DNA from 2 places in the Paenibacillus sp. p3-SID867 genome. Region 2 is predicted to be linked to the other one. Evidence: predicted binding sites of a transcription regulator. Region 2 holds the regulator's gene; the other holds the start of a gene.
The links. The regulator NrdR, encoded in region 2, represses ribonucleotide reductase genes. The targets are predictions, from matches to a motif close to AACACNATATATNGTGTT.
Positions count from the first base shown of each region.

Region 1: M4D81_RS10640 (adenosylcobalamin-dependent ribonucleoside-diphosphate reductase) is a predicted target of NrdR. The motif match lies at 2,261-2,278, and genes of this name have one in related genera.

Region 1 covers NZ_JAMBDM010000004.1:327,029-334,501, reverse strand. The annotation lists gene M4D81_RS10650 (YqhG family protein) at 1-214, opposite strand, end outside; gene M4D81_RS10645 (DEAD/DEAH box helicase) at 216-1,973, opposite strand; gene M4D81_RS10640 (adenosylcobalamin-dependent ribonucleoside-diphosphate reductase) at 2,395-5,040, shown strand; gene M4D81_RS10635 (BtaManbiosPhlase) at 5,611-6,672, opposite strand; gene M4D81_RS10630 (MTP-1 family protein) at 6,761-7,473, opposite strand, start outside.
Region 2 covers NZ_JAMBDM010000011.1:21,426-28,898, forward strand. The annotation lists gene M4D81_RS21885 (Atu2307/SP_0267 family LLM class monooxygenase) at 1-109, opposite strand, end outside; gene M4D81_RS21890 (ArsR/SmtB family transcription factor) at 262-543, opposite strand; gene M4D81_RS21895 (TetR/AcrR family transcriptional regulator) at 661-1,266, opposite strand; gene M4D81_RS21900 (nuclear transport factor 2 family protein) at 1,462-2,241, shown strand; gene M4D81_RS21905 (YhgE/Pip domain-containing protein) at 2,500-3,681, shown strand; tRNA gene M4D81_RS21910 (tRNA-Ala) at 3,893-3,965, opposite strand; gene nrdR (transcriptional regulator NrdR) at 4,142-4,615, opposite strand; gene M4D81_RS21920 (alpha/beta-type small acid-soluble spore protein) at 4,764-4,991, shown strand; gene M4D81_RS21925 (lytic transglycosylase domain-containing protein) at 5,060-5,626, opposite strand; gene coaE (dephospho-CoA kinase) at 5,623-6,222, opposite strand; gene M4D81_RS21935 (MntP/YtaF family protein) at 6,232-6,972, opposite strand; gene mutM (DNA-formamidopyrimidine glycosylase) at 7,095-7,473, opposite strand, start outside.

The sequences.
Region 1 (7,473 bases), on a different contig from region 2:
CCGGATCAAACACGAAATTGAACGATAACGTTTCGGCGGGAGCGCCGGTACGCTCCACGAAACCCCAGTAATACGGGCGGTTGGTGAGCATTTTGTCGGCTTGCGGAGACAGTTTCACGGTGACATGCTCAGGCGATTTTTCAATGACGGTGCATTCGGTGGCTTCCAAATAGGCCATGAAGTGCTGCTGCACCTCCTGCGGCGTCATGGTCATATTAGGCTTCTTCCTCTCTTAGATTATCTTCGACGGTGCTTCCCTGCTCGATATCCTGCTTGATATGGTGAATCGAGTCGCCCAATGTGCTGATGCGCTGGCGGATTTCATCATCGTTGCCGGACTCCAGCATGATTTTGTACAGGCTCTTCTCGATGGACTCCTTCTTCTCGAACCGCTCGAGAATGACATCCAGACCCCCGATGACCATCTCGAACATGTTGATCTTCTCGTGCAGCAGGTTCAGAATGTGCTCTTCAATGGTTCCTGACGTGGACAGGTTGTAGATCTTCACGTCATTGGTCTGGCCGAGACGATGCACGCGTCCGATCCGCTGCTCGACCCGCATGGGATTCCAGGGCAGATCGAAGTTGATCATATGGTGGCAGAATTGCAGATTGATGCCTTCGCCGCCGGCTTCCGTCGCGATCATGACCTGCGCCTTGCCGCGGAACAGATCCATCATCCAGTCTTTCTTGCCGCGGTTCATTCCGCCCCGGTACGGTACGGAGATGAGCCCATGATCGCGGAAATAATTGAGCAGGTATTCCTGCGTGGCGCGGTATTCCGTGAATACGATGACCTTCTCGTTCATTTGCTGGATCAGCTCGATGGTTTTTTCCGCCTTGGTGTTGGCTTTGATAGCCTTGATGAGATAGACGAGCTCCCAGATTTTATCGCGCAGCGGAGAGTCCTCGGGCAGCTTCTTGGACAGATTAACAAGAGTCACGAAAACGGCATCGCGGCTGCTGCACACTTCACGCTGGAGCGTAACAAGGGACAGCATACTGCTTAAATTTCCCCCTGCTGCCTGATACTGATCTTTGACGAAGGACGTGACGCCGTCGTATAATGACTGTTCTTCGGGCGAGAGGCTAAGCCCTACATTGCGGACGGATCGCTTGGTGAATTTCACTTCGCCTTCGCCGCGGCGGTTACGGATCATGACCTTGGACAGCTCATCCTTGAGCTGCTCCTGGTTCTTGGGTCTTCGTTTATCGACAACAAAATTAGCGGCAAACTGCCCTTGGCCTCCAAGCTGGCCCGGCTTCAGCAGGGTGATCAGATTGAAGAGCTCGCTGAGATCATTCTGCACCGGCGTGGCCGTCAGCAAGAGGCAGTATTTTTTGCGCAGCTTTTGAATGAATTGATAGTTGGATGTTTTCTTGTTCTTGAGCTTGTGCGCCTCATCGATGATGAGCATGTCGTACTCCTCGTTCAGCAGAATCTCCTGATGCGGATCGCGCTTCGCCGTGTCCATGGAGGCGACAACGATATCATTGCCCCAGGAGTACGCTTTTTTCTGCGCAATCGCAGGAATGCCGAACTTGGAGTTCAGCTCGCGAACCCATTGCAGCACAAGGGAAGCCGGAACGAGAATCAACACCTTGGATACCAGGCCGCGCACAATGTATTCTTTTAAAATAAGGCCGGCTTCAATCGTTTTACCAAGCCCCACCTCATCAGCGAGAATGGCTCGGCCCGACATCTCGAACAATACGCGTCTGGCGGTATCGGTCTGATGGGGGAGCGGGGATAAGCCGCCTAGGTGCTTGAGGCATTGCAATTCTTCAAAGCTTGTAACGAGACGCGATTTCTCGCCCTCCACGGCAAGCTGGGCCAGACGATAGTCACCCCAAGGTCCGCCCTTGTCCAGTCGACCGGCGAGATCGTCAAACCAGGAACGGTCGATCTGCAATGGAACGGGAAGACGCGCGTCGAAAATCATGCCTGAGTCGGTAGATGGCTGATGAAACATGTCGATCTCCTCCTGTTGTGAAAGATTCCGGGCCAGCGGTGTATATGTAGTATGGACGAAAAAAGAAGTCTTCATAACCTTGCACGGATTCGGAAGGCGTGGAATAACCCAAAGGGCGCACGGTTGCTGGAATTGGATATTTTCATCCTTTTTTTTCATAGGGATGGGCGAAAAAGAGAGCGAGAGGAAGAAAGCGGAAGCTTGCGAGCGGGAGCTTGGATCTGTTGGCTTAATTTTCACATTATCGGCATAGTTAACCTATATATAGTGTAGTATAATGGATTAGTAGCACTATATATGGTGTATATAGTGGTTTTGAATGTTTGACCGGCTACATAACAGGTTATGTTGTTGGTGAGCGCATAACTGCGGAACTTTTTAATTTTATATTTTATATAGGAGGTAGTTGCTCTTGAGTACGATGCAGAATCAGCGGCTGGAAGGTTTAAGCGAGAAGATCTTTTTGGACCGGTATGCCTGGAAGGATGCGGACTCCAACAACGCTAAGGTAGGCGATGTGGTGCTCGTTTTGACGAAGGATGATCCTAAATTTCCGACCAAGGAAGTTGGCGAAATCGTGAAGCGCGAAGGCCGCAAGGTCACGGTGAAGACACGGAAGGGCGAGCTTGTGGAATCGGACGTGGAGAAGCTGACGTTAACCATCGAGAAAACGCCGGAAGAAATGTGGGATCGACTCGCGGCTGCCATGTCATCGGTTGAGGCAACGCCGGAACTGCAGGAAGAGTGGCGCGGGAAGTTCCGCGAGATTCTGGATGATTGGAAGCTGGTGCCGGGCGGACGGATTGCGGCTGGAGCGGGTGCAAGCGATGAGTTGACGCTGTTCAACTGTTACGTGATTCCTTCACCGAAGGACAGCCGGGGCGGCATCATGGAAACTCTGAGCGAGATGACCGAGATCATGGCACGCGGCGGCGGAGTCGGCATTAATTTGTCTTCCCTGCGTCCTCGGCGCGCGATCGTAAGAGGCGTGAACGGTTCCTCCAGCGGTGCGGTATCGTGGGGCGGCTTGTTCAGTTATACGACGGGATTGATCGAGCAGGGCGGAAGCCGCCGGGGCGCGCTCATGCTGATGATTAATGATTGGCACCCGGACGTGGAGGATTTCATTACCGTGAAGCAGACGATGGGACAAGTTACGAATGCGAACCTGTCGGTATGCGTCAGCAATGATTTCATGAAGGCCGTGAAGGAAGATCTGGACTGGGAGCTGGTGTTCCCGGATACTACGGATCCTGACTATGATGAGCTGTGGGACGGCGATCTGGATAAATGGAAGAAAGCCGGACGCCGTATCATTCCATATAAAACAGTAAAAGCACGCGAGGTCTGGCACACGATTATCGAATCCGCATGGAAATCCGCAGAGCCGGGCGTCGTATTCATGGAATACTATAACCAGATGTCCAACAGCTGGTATTTCAACCCGATTATCTGTACGAACCCTTGCGGCGAGCAGGGACTTCCGGGCTGGGGCGTATGCAACCTGTCCGCGATGAACCTGTCGAAGTTCTATGATGAAGCGAACCATGACGTTGCCTGGGATGAGCTGGCTACAACGACACGGTACTCCGTGCGTTTCCTGGATAATGTCATTGACCGGACGCCGTACCATTTTGAAGAAAACGAATTGAACCAGAAAAAAGAGCGCCGCGTAGGTCTCGGAACGATGGGTCTGGCCGAGCTGATGATCAAGCTGAACATCCGTTACGGCAGTCCGGAATCGTTGGAGTTCCTGGATAAGCTGTATGGCTTCATCGCCCGCGAAGCTTATCTCGCTTCCGCCGATATTGCCGAAGAGAAGGGTTCGTTCCAGGCATTCGATGCCGAGCTGTACCTGCAAAGCGGCTTCATGAAAAATATGGCCGAGGTGTATCCGGAAGTTGCCGAAGCGGTGCGTGAAAAAGGCGCACGGAACGTTACCGTCATTACCCAAGCGCCAACGGGCAGCACGGGTACGATGGTCGGAACGTCGACAGGCATCGAGCCGTACTTTGCCTTCAAATACTTCCGTCAGAGCCGACTCGGTTTCGACGAGCAGTTCGTGCCGATTGCCCAGGATTGGCTGGACAGCCATCCGGGCGAAGAGCTTCCGGATTATTACGTCACGGCGATGAGTCTCTCCGCCGAGGATCACATCCGGGTGCAGGCGGCAATTCAGCGCTGGGTGGACAGCTCGATCTCGAAGACGGCCAACTGTCCGTCGGACTTTACGGTTGAAGATACAAAACGACTGTATGAGCTGGCATTCGATTTGGGATGTAAGGGAGTAACGATCTACCGCGACGGCAGCCGTGACGTGCAGGTGCTGCAGACGGAGAAAAAAGAAGATAAGGTCGTCGAAGCGACCACAGCTTCTACTGCGGAAACAGCGCTGGAGCAAAGCGCGGCAGGCCAAGCCGCAGAGGATGCAACGAACGTGGAGCCGGCGGCTGCCAGCGTGGCCGTGACAGCCTCAGCGAGCAAGAGCGGGTTGGATAAGCAATACAAGAAGCGTCCGCAAGTGCTGCGCGGCGCAACCTATAAAATGAACACGCCGTTCGGCATGGCGTATATTACCATCAACGATCTGGACGGTATCCCTAGCGAAATCTTCCTGAACGTCGGCAAGGCCGGTTCGGATGTGTTCGCAATGGCGGAAGCCTTGGGCCGCGTCTGCTCCTTGTTCCTGCGTTACGGAGACCACGGCAATAAGGTGGAGCTGCTGATCAAGCACCTCAAGGGCATCGGCGGCACCGGCGCGATCGGCTTCGGCGCAAACCGCGTGGAATCCATCGCCGACGCTGTGGCGAAGGCGCTTGAGACGCACGTGGCGAACAACGCCGGGGTGGATCATGACCATGATCCGGCACCGGTCGCAGCCACGATGGCGCCTGTCGATGCAGGCGAGGCCGAGGCGACGGCAGCCGCAGGGTATGGCGGACACGGCTCCCACGCAGGCGGCAGCTCGATGTCGCTGGATCTGTGCCCATCCTGCGGCGGGGCATCCTTGATCAATATCGAGGGATGTAAGACTTGCGGGAACTGCGGGTATAGTAAGTGTTCGTGAGGAAGCCGTTAGAACAGGACATTAGCAGCAGGTGTGATATTCCATAATTTTTTGGATTTGTTTCAGAATAAATTAGATAGAAAATTCCAAAAATCCTTAGAAACGATTATTTATTCATTTAATATAATAATTCAGATAAGGCCAGACAACAGGTATTGTTGTTCTGGTCTTTTTGGTTAGGAGGATTATTTTGCTGAATAGACCTTATATTTATGAAGATGAATCAATTGAAGGCTACATAAATAGGGTAGCGGCACTAAATTATCGAACTGAGAACTTACTGAAGTTCCCTTAGACAAATTAAAAAAATAACATATTACAAATTACAAGGTTATCCTTGGCAAAGAGAACTATCCCTGATTGGTTATGAAAAATCGGATCCAATATTGCCCGTATTGTATTAACAATCAGATTTAAAGCCACGCGTCCGGTATACAGTTATAGCCTGATCGCGTTAATGCCAGCATGGTTATACCAAAAAACCAAGACCTGCTGGAGCAGGCCTTGGTTTGGGTGTGATTATCGTATTACGCTGTCACAATTAGCATTGCCTTTACGCAGGCAGAAATTTTATTCGTAGGTCAGGCTGTCCAGAATTTCCTTTACGCTCAGTTCAGCGCAAGCCATGGACGTATCGGCTACGCCATAATACATCTTCACGACATCGCCATCGACCAGTGCGCCGCAGGAGAAGACAACGTCTCCGAAGAATCCGTTCTTCTCATAATCGGCTTCCGGCTCCATGATCGGTTGACTGGAGCGGGCGATCACTTTGGATGGATCGTTCAGATCCAGCAGCAGGGCGCCCATGCAGTAGCGGTGATCCAGGGTTGCACCGTGGTAGAGCTCCAGCCAGCCTTTTTCCGTACGGAATGGAACGGCACCGCCGCCCATACGGCCGCTGTCCCACATGCCATCACGCAGACCCGCCAGATGTTTGTGATTGCCCCAGTATATAAGGTTATCGGATTCGGCAACCCACATTTCCGGATTTCCCGTGCTTTTCGTGGTTGGACGATGCAGCGCATAATATTTGCCGTTAATTTTCTCAGGGAAGATCAGAACGTCCTTGTTGTCAGGTCCGAAAATCATGCCGTGATGCGTGAAGTTCACAAAGTCTTGGGTGGACACCATCGACTCGCCGACACCGACAGGCGATACGGCCGAGAAGTAGATATAATACGTTTCGCCGATTTGCGTTACACGGGGATCTTCGATACCGAACGTTTCAAGTGACTGTGCCGGATAGACAAGCGGTTTATCATCGATGGTAAAGCGGTGCCCGTCCTTGCTCCGTGCTACACGAATATAGGACAGAGAGGTCAAGTATTCGAATGTAGCGCTTTGATTCACGTTGCGAATGACACGCGGGTCGGAGAAATCATAACGCGCATCATCGGTACGGAATTCAAGAATGTCCAGCTTCTGCGTGTCTGCATTGAAGACAGGTGCCTTGACAATCATCGGATCAGAACTAATGGGGCGCTCCGCTACACGGAGAAGCAGCAGCACTTCACCGTTATATTCGGCTACGCCTGCGTTAAAAGCGCCAATCACTTCAAAACCGTCATGATACGGCTTCACGTCAGCCGGTGTAACCAGAGGATTCTCCTCATATCTGTATATATTCATGGTTGTTTACCCCTATCCAATAAGCATTTTTTTGTATAAATGAGCTTGTCACCGAACCTCAATGGGTAAGGCAGCGGGATCTTTTATCTTATTGCTCGAATTTGAGGAACGGATCTTCGATTGTCACACGATGCGCTTCCGCATCGCTAATCCCTGCGTAGAGATCCGCGGTTCCATCTGGCTTGCGAACCAATCCTCCGCTAAATACGACATCAGCCAGATCCGGACGTTTGGTTTCACCCGGCAGGAATTCGGCCCGTACGGCAATCAATTCCATATCACTAAATGCGCCTGTCTGTGGATCGAGCGCAAACACCATCGGATAATAGTGACGATCACCGGCTTCATCAAAGCTGGCCACATGGCCAAGCACGCCGACAAGTCCGTTGTTCAAAATGTGCAGCTCATTAGCCCCGCCCCATTCCGCATCGATGAATTGATCAGCCAGGAGGGGAGCATCGTTAACGAGTTCTACCGTCACGTCGTCAAGCGATTTCACCCTGGTAAAACCAATCTTACCTCGGCCGCCTTTTTCGCCTTGAGGACGTGTGAACACGCCGATTTCGCCGCCGGCCAGCTCCGTGAGGCGTAAATCCTTCATCGCGTCGGGTCCCGTGAAGAAAGGGGAGAGATCATTCAGCGTTTTGCCTTTCCGGAATACGGTTCTCCACATCAGCGCATTCTCCATCGTAGGGTGAGGGAAGATCTCAACGCCGCCTAGGACCAGTTCGCCTTGAATGAAGGTAAAGAACGGATCCTGAAGCGTAAAGACAGGCGCTCCTTCTTTCGGTACCCAAGTGC
Region 2 (7,473 bases):
CTTCGATCGCCTGGCGCAGCCTCTGGGCATGCGAGACACCGCCATTTCCGGGATTTGCATGAAGGAAGGTGCTCATTCCAATCTCCATCGTATTCGTTTGACCGCTCATAGTAATTCTCTCCTTCTTAATATGGAATAGGGGGGATTAGTAAAAAACTGTTGAATAATCATTCCAAATCGACTCGTTCGCTAAAATCCATTTAAGTATAAGCCTCAATCAATTCTATAGTTCTAAACTTATAGAATTGATTTCCGAAAAAATTACGCCAACAAAAAGGGCGCAAATTTTTCCGCTATTTCTCGATTGACGTTATAGTGAATAAACGATCCATTCTTGCGAGAATCAATCAAGCCAGAGTCCGTCAATTGCTTTAAATGATGCGATAGCGTCGAGCCTGCAACCGATTCAAGCCTTTCACCGACGGCGGTGAAGCATAAATCGCTCTCTTTCGCGAGCAGTAAAGCGATTTTCAACCGGGTTGGTTCCCCCAAAGCTTTATACACTTTAACCGCTTGCCCGATATCTTCTTGATTTTCTCCCACTGTATCCACCTCCCCGCATATCTTCTGCAGTTCTATAACTATCGAAATCAAGTTTAGCACCATGTCATTCAAATGTAAAGGGCAGATCTGAACCCTGCTCCTTCTACTTCGCTAATTTTATTCCTCGACGGCGATGCCGGCAGCTCTTAAATGCCCGTAGGCAACGATTCTGCTAAACTGAGATGAAACTTCATCTGCAGGAAGGGGTTTATCGTTTTTAATCCACCAAATTACAATCCCCATGAAAGACGAACCGAGGTATTCGATCAGCAATTCCTTGGATATCGCTAATGGGGAGTTTCCCTGAGCAGGTTTCCACCCCTCAATTAATTTATCTTTAATGATATTTTCCATTTTCGCTTGAAACTGATAGATTCTATTCTCATCTATTAACATGGAATGATAAAAGGTCAAATTTAGAGAAATATGCTCCAGTACAGTTTGCATGACTGTCTCGAGTAGAGAAATACTGAAAGGATTCATGCTGATGGGACTAAGAACGACCGCATCCTTTAGTTCGCTCAACAATTCATTCATACATGTATCTAATAAATCAGGCTTGTTTTGGTAGTGGAGATAAAATGTGTTTCGATTGATCATAGCCCGATCGGCAATATCCTGGATCGTTATGGATTCATATCCCTTTTCCTGAATAAGCTCATAAAACGCCTTTCGAATTGATTGTTTCGTGCGCAGTATTCTTAGGTCGGTTTTCTTGTTCATTGTTTTCGTTCCCCCTACATTTATTTAGGTCGTTAAGCGACAAATTTTTATGAGTTGTCTGTTATCCATCATAACTAAAAATATTGAATATTGAGCGTTATATTAGCCTCTATTATAATGAGCAAGAGATAAATAAACAACGTAATGTTCATTATTTATCTAATGACCAAAAAAAATTCCAAGGAGGATATTCCAATGACATCCAATCATCAACATGAGCTTGTTCGCAAGGCAGTCGCCGTACTGGAAAGTTTTGAGAGCGGCAATCCCGAAGCGATTACGGCTTACGTTCATCCAGATCAATATATTCAGCATAACCAGGCCTTACTCGATGGTCGTGAAACCATGCTTGGTGCTCTAGATCATTTAAAGGAAATTGGTACAAAGGTAAGCATTAAGCGGGCTTTAGTTGACGGAAATTATGTGGCACTTCATTCTGTATATCATTTTCACGGCCCTAAAATCGTATTTGATATCTTCCGTTTTGAGAATGGACTAATCATTGAGCACTGGGATAATTTGCAAGAGATGGTGGAGAAGACACCAAGCAATCATACAATGATTGACGGACCGGTTACGATTAAGGATATCGACAAGACGGATGCCAACAAGGCATTTGTCAGAAGCTATGTTGAGAACATCTTGCTCGGGAAGAACCCTGACCTGCTTGCCTCTTACTTTGATGGAGATCACTACATTCAGCATAGTCCGCATATTGCAGATGGCCTTTCAGGTCTTCACACTGCTTTGCAGGCTCTGAAGGAGAAAAATGTTGAGTTTCAATATACTCATGTCCATCAAGTTATCGGTCAAGGCGATTTTGTTCTTACAATGAGTGAAGGTCTGTTTGATGGTCAGCATACCGCTTTCTACGATTTGTTCCGCGTAGAGGATGAAAAGATCGCTGAGCATTGGGACGTAATCGAGGCCATCTTGCCGGCAGAAAAACGAAAAAATTCGAACAGTAGATTTTGAAGTTTGTGTAGCTGAATCTCTAGAAAGACATCGCCGAAATTTAAGTGCGGTGATGTCTTTCGATTCACGAATGTACTTGAGTGATCATTTTTGTAATCAAATGGAAACAGAAGCGTTGCTGCAGCAACGCTATTTTTGTTCATTGCCATGAAGTGACCGTGTAATGCAGCCATATTATATGGTGGACCTTTCACATATGAACATCGCGGTTGATAGTCAACCATATGTTCGTTATAAAGAGACGAGGAGTAGTGGATCGTGAAAATGCTGACACAAAAAATGATGTGGCTGGGAATGGTGCTCGTCCTGATCGTGTTGACCATATTCGGGGTAGCGATGATGGGATCGGTGCTTGGATCGAAGCCAAAGGAGGTCCCGGTGGCCCTCGTTATCCTTGACCAGCCGGCGGAGCTGCCGACTGGAGGAACGTTTGCGGTAGGGGAAGTGATCCGGGAAAAGTTGCTGTCGAGCCCGGCAATGCCGCTCGTCTGGCATGTCGTGGATTCCGAGGAAAAGGCTCGGGAAGGACTGGATAAACGCGAATATTACGGAGCGATGGTGATTCCGGCGGATCTGAGCAGCGGTTTACTCTCGTTAGCAACTCACTCGCCGATTCAGCCAAATGTAAAGATCATCTCCAACGAGGGTATGAACACCCAAGCTTCGATGGTCGTAGGACAGGCAATGGGACAAGCGATGAAAATGATCAACGGAGAACTGTTGCAGCAGCTGCTTGGGCAGATCGGACAGCAAACGGAGCAAATTCCGGTTGAAACGGCTAAAGCTTTAATGACACCGGTAAACGTTCAGGAGGAAGTCGTGCATCCACCGGGAGTGAATAATGTGGCGGGGAATGCGCCGGGTTTGTTGACCCAGATTATATGGATCAGCAGCATGGTGACCGGAGTCGTCCTGTTCCTGGCTAGCCAGAAGGCGGTCGCCGCGGGTTCAAGGAGATGGACAGTCAGCGCGCTGCAAGCTATCGGGGGGCTTGCGATCGTCGGCATAGCCTCGTGCTACACCATATGGATGGCTTCGTCGTGGTACGGCATGGAACTGGCGAACGCGGGGGAGACGTGGTTGTTCTTATGGTTGGCTGGATCGGCGTTCTTCTTGTTGCAATCTTCCTTGCTGAATTGGATCGGATTCCGGGCAATGCCGCTGCTCGTACTGCTGATGTTCTTCTCCGTGCCGCTCCTGAACATGGCTCCGGAGTTCTTGTCGCAGACGACGCGAGATTGGATCTATTCGTGGACGCCACTGCGGTTCGCGGCAGGAGGGCTACGCGAAGTAATGTACTTCGGCGGACTGGACGCAGCTCACTCAAACGCCTTGATTTTGTGGGGCGTCGCCGTTGGATTTTTGGTCTTGCTGCTCTCTTCCGGATTTAGGTTCGGTCGAGCGACAGATGCCGCTCCTACTTCTGTTACAAGCGATTAAAATAAAGTAAGAACAATCAACGATGCGTTGTACTTCCTTTTTTACGCTCATGTAATTATTAAATTGCGTTAAATGTGCGTTTAATGTAATCCCTTTTTACCCATCTTTATTATTCTCAATATTCGTGCCCAAGACCATTTCTGGGAAGTATTAAAAAGTTATAAAAAAAGCAAAAACCCTTGATGATATACCATCAAGGGTTTTCTTTGTATGGAGCCTAGGGGGATCGAACCCCTGACCTCATCGCTGCCAGCGATGCGCTCTCCCAGCTGAGCTAAGGCCCCGTAAGCGACTTCTATATCATATAAAAAATCAGCAGGCATGTCAACAGGTTTTTCACATTTTTTGATGACGTGCTGTATCCCTTTTACTTCTCTATATAATGTCACTTATCGATGATGAGGATGGGCTCCTTGAGAGCACCGGAAGAGCACCTGGATCACGCAGAACCCTGGCGCTCTTACAGCTCCTGACCGTCCGTATCCTTGGACAGCAGGCTTTTCAGTTCCTTCATAAACATATTGATATCCTTGAACTGCCGATACACGGACGCAAACCGGACGTACGCTACCTCATCGACCGGATACAGCCGTTCCATCAGAAGCTCCCCGATCTGGCGGCTCTCCACCTCTGCTGCTGCGGTATTGCGCAGTGCCTTCTCGACATCCGATACGATCATATCCAGCTGGTCCACGGATACCGGGCGCTTCTCGCATGCTCGGATCAAACCGCGGAGTACCTTCTCCCGGCTGAATTCTTCGCGGCTTCCATCCTTCTTCACAACAATCAGCGGCGTTTCCTCCACCATCTCAAAGGTTGTGAATCTCTTGCTGCACTGTTCGCATTCCCTGCGGCGGCGGATGGATTTATTCTCGTTGGCAGGCCTGGAATCCAGCACTTTCGTTCCGGCATAACTGCAATATGGACACTTCATAAAGTCATCTTCACTTCCTTTGTTTCAGCGTATTTTAGCCTTAATGGCGCTAATGAAAAATTTACCAGCAAAACTTTTTTCTTTTATGTTATGAAAATGCGAAACCCGAGACATAATACTTTTACCAACCCAAGGAGGTGAACTTAACATGGCACAAAGCAACAACAACTCCAACAACCTGGTTGTTCCTCGCGCAAACGCTGCTCTTGAGCAATTGAAGTACGAGGTAGCTCAAGAACTTGGTATCTCCATTCCACAAGACGGATACCAAGGTAACATGACTTCCTACGAGAACGGTTCGATCGGGGGATACATCACAAAGCGTCTTGTAACCCTGGCCGAGCAACAATTGGCTGGTCAATTCTCCGGTCAATAATTGATTCTTCCTTAAAAAAGGAGTGTTGGACGGCTCGATGTAAGAGCCTGTCCAGCGCTCTTTTTTCGTTAAAAGCCGTCCTTATACACATCCGTATATTGATTATAATAATAAATCACGCGCTGTACATAGTGGCGGGTTTCCCCGATGGGAATACTCTTCACATTCTCATAGGTTCCATCCCACATGCCCTTGTTGATCCAATTCTTGACGTTCCCGGGGCCTGCATTATAGGCGGCGATGGCGGCAATCGGGTTGCCGTCCATTTCCTTGTGCAGGTTCTGAATATACCAGGTGCCCAGCTGGATATTCGCATCCACTTCATTCTTTACGTTCAGCAGGTTTACCGATGGCAGCTTGGCCATTTCCATCGCCCAATTGGCCGTATCCGGCATCAGCTGCATAATGCCCAGGGCGCCTTTCTTGGACTCCTTACCCGGCTTGAAGTTCGTCTCGACACGAATGATGGATGCCACCAGGAACGGATCGACCTCATAGTAAGCGGCATGCTTCCGAATTTCATCCTTATAATGAATCGGATACAGCAAGGTCATCCAGTTCGAGCTCAGATACAGAAGCGCTACAAAAGAGACAAACAGCAGAAGCAGCACTCTTTTTTTACGGAGCCACTTCATAGACTAACCAACCTGCCCCACAGGTTGTCCACCTGCTGCTGTGTCTCGGCCAATGTTCCGCTGTTATCGATGAGGATATCCGCCAGACGCTTCTTCTCCTCGATATCCATCTGACTGTTTAAACGCGCTTCTGCCGCTTCCCTGTTAAGATCATCGCGTACCATCAGACGCTCAAGCTGCAGCTCTCGCGGTACATAAACAACAGCGATCTGGTCAAGATAAGAATAATGCTCCTTGGCCTCAAGCAGCAGCGGGATATCCGCTACGACCAGCCGGTCGGGATACTGCCGCTCATACGCTTCCGTCCGTTCCCGGATTTCCTGCCGTATCGCCGGATGCGTGATCTCATTCAATACCGTTCTCTGCTCGGGATGATGGAAAATCACTTCCCCGAGTTTTTTTCGATTCAACGTACCGTCCTCAAACAGGATCGCTTGTCCAAAATGTTCGGTCACTTTACCTAGCACCGGATGACCCGGGAGCATGACTTCCCGGGCGATGAGATCCGCATCGACGAGAAGTGCTCCCTTCATGGTCAACATGGAGGACACGGTGCTCTTGCCAGTTGCAATTCCTCCGGTTAAACCGATATTCATGACTTCACCTCATAACAGCTTCATTATACCCATGACGATTAACAAAAAAGCAGGCAAATAAGAGATAAAACGCATCCCGCCCTTGGATGCAAAGCGTAATCCAACCCTCATGCCCAGCACCAGAAATATCCCGCTAAACAAAGAAACAACAGCCGCGGTACCTAACGGTGAGAAGCCCAGCATGGCAGCGCCAAGCCCTGCGCCGAACGCATCGAGCGATAACGCGATCCCGAGCCACATCGCCTCCCACGGGGAGATGCTGCCGGAGTCGTCCAGATCCGCCTTCGAGGGACTGCGGAGAATTTGAATGACAACCCCGGCCTTCGGAATCTCAAGAGAGAATACCGCCCGCTGAAGATGCACTTGACCTGCCGTGTTAACCTCACGTCTTGATTTCACTTGATGGTCAGATGTCTTCGTTTCCATAAGAGACTTCGAAATATCCTTACTGGAAACCGGCTGCACATCTGACTCGCTTTTTCTGCGAACTTGCTGATATAGAGACCATAAGCCCAGCAGAATCAAAATGGCGGCTCCGATCACGGACGCCACGGATGGGGATAAGAACCGCTGTAACAGCGCGCCCGCCTGCATGGAGGCGCCAAGCACCAAGCCGGAACATAGCGAGATGATTAATACAGACAGCAGCGGTATCCTTGTTTTGCGCAGACCGTATGTAACCCCCGCACCGAATCCGTCCAGGCTTAATGCCATGGCCAGCAGCGCAGACGAGAAAATATGACTGAGCACCCTTTTCCCTCCTCGTAAGCTCCACATCAAGCGGCTCATTCATGAAGAAGAGCAGCTCCATGCGCTCCACATATGTTCCACATTATATGTGTAGGGATAGGAATGGGTGCACGCCTATTGGATTACTTCTTAACCGGCTGACACTTCGGGCAGAAGTGGGTCCCCCGTCCGCCAACCACGATCTTATGAATCGGTCCACCGCATGTATGACACGGCTTGTCCTTCCGTCCGTAAATCTGATGACTATGCTGGAACATCCCCATTTCACCCTGTCCATTGACATAGGATTTAATGGAGGAACCACCCGCTTCTACGGCTTCGGACAGTGTATCCACAATGGCATGATACAATCGCTTGAGCTCGGCATCCTTCAGGCTGTTGGCGTTACGCTCCGGATGAATCTTGGCTCGAAACAATGCCTCATCGACATATATATTGCCGATGCCGACCACATATGCCTGATTCAGCAGCACCGCTTTAATCTTCGTTTTTTTGCTGCCG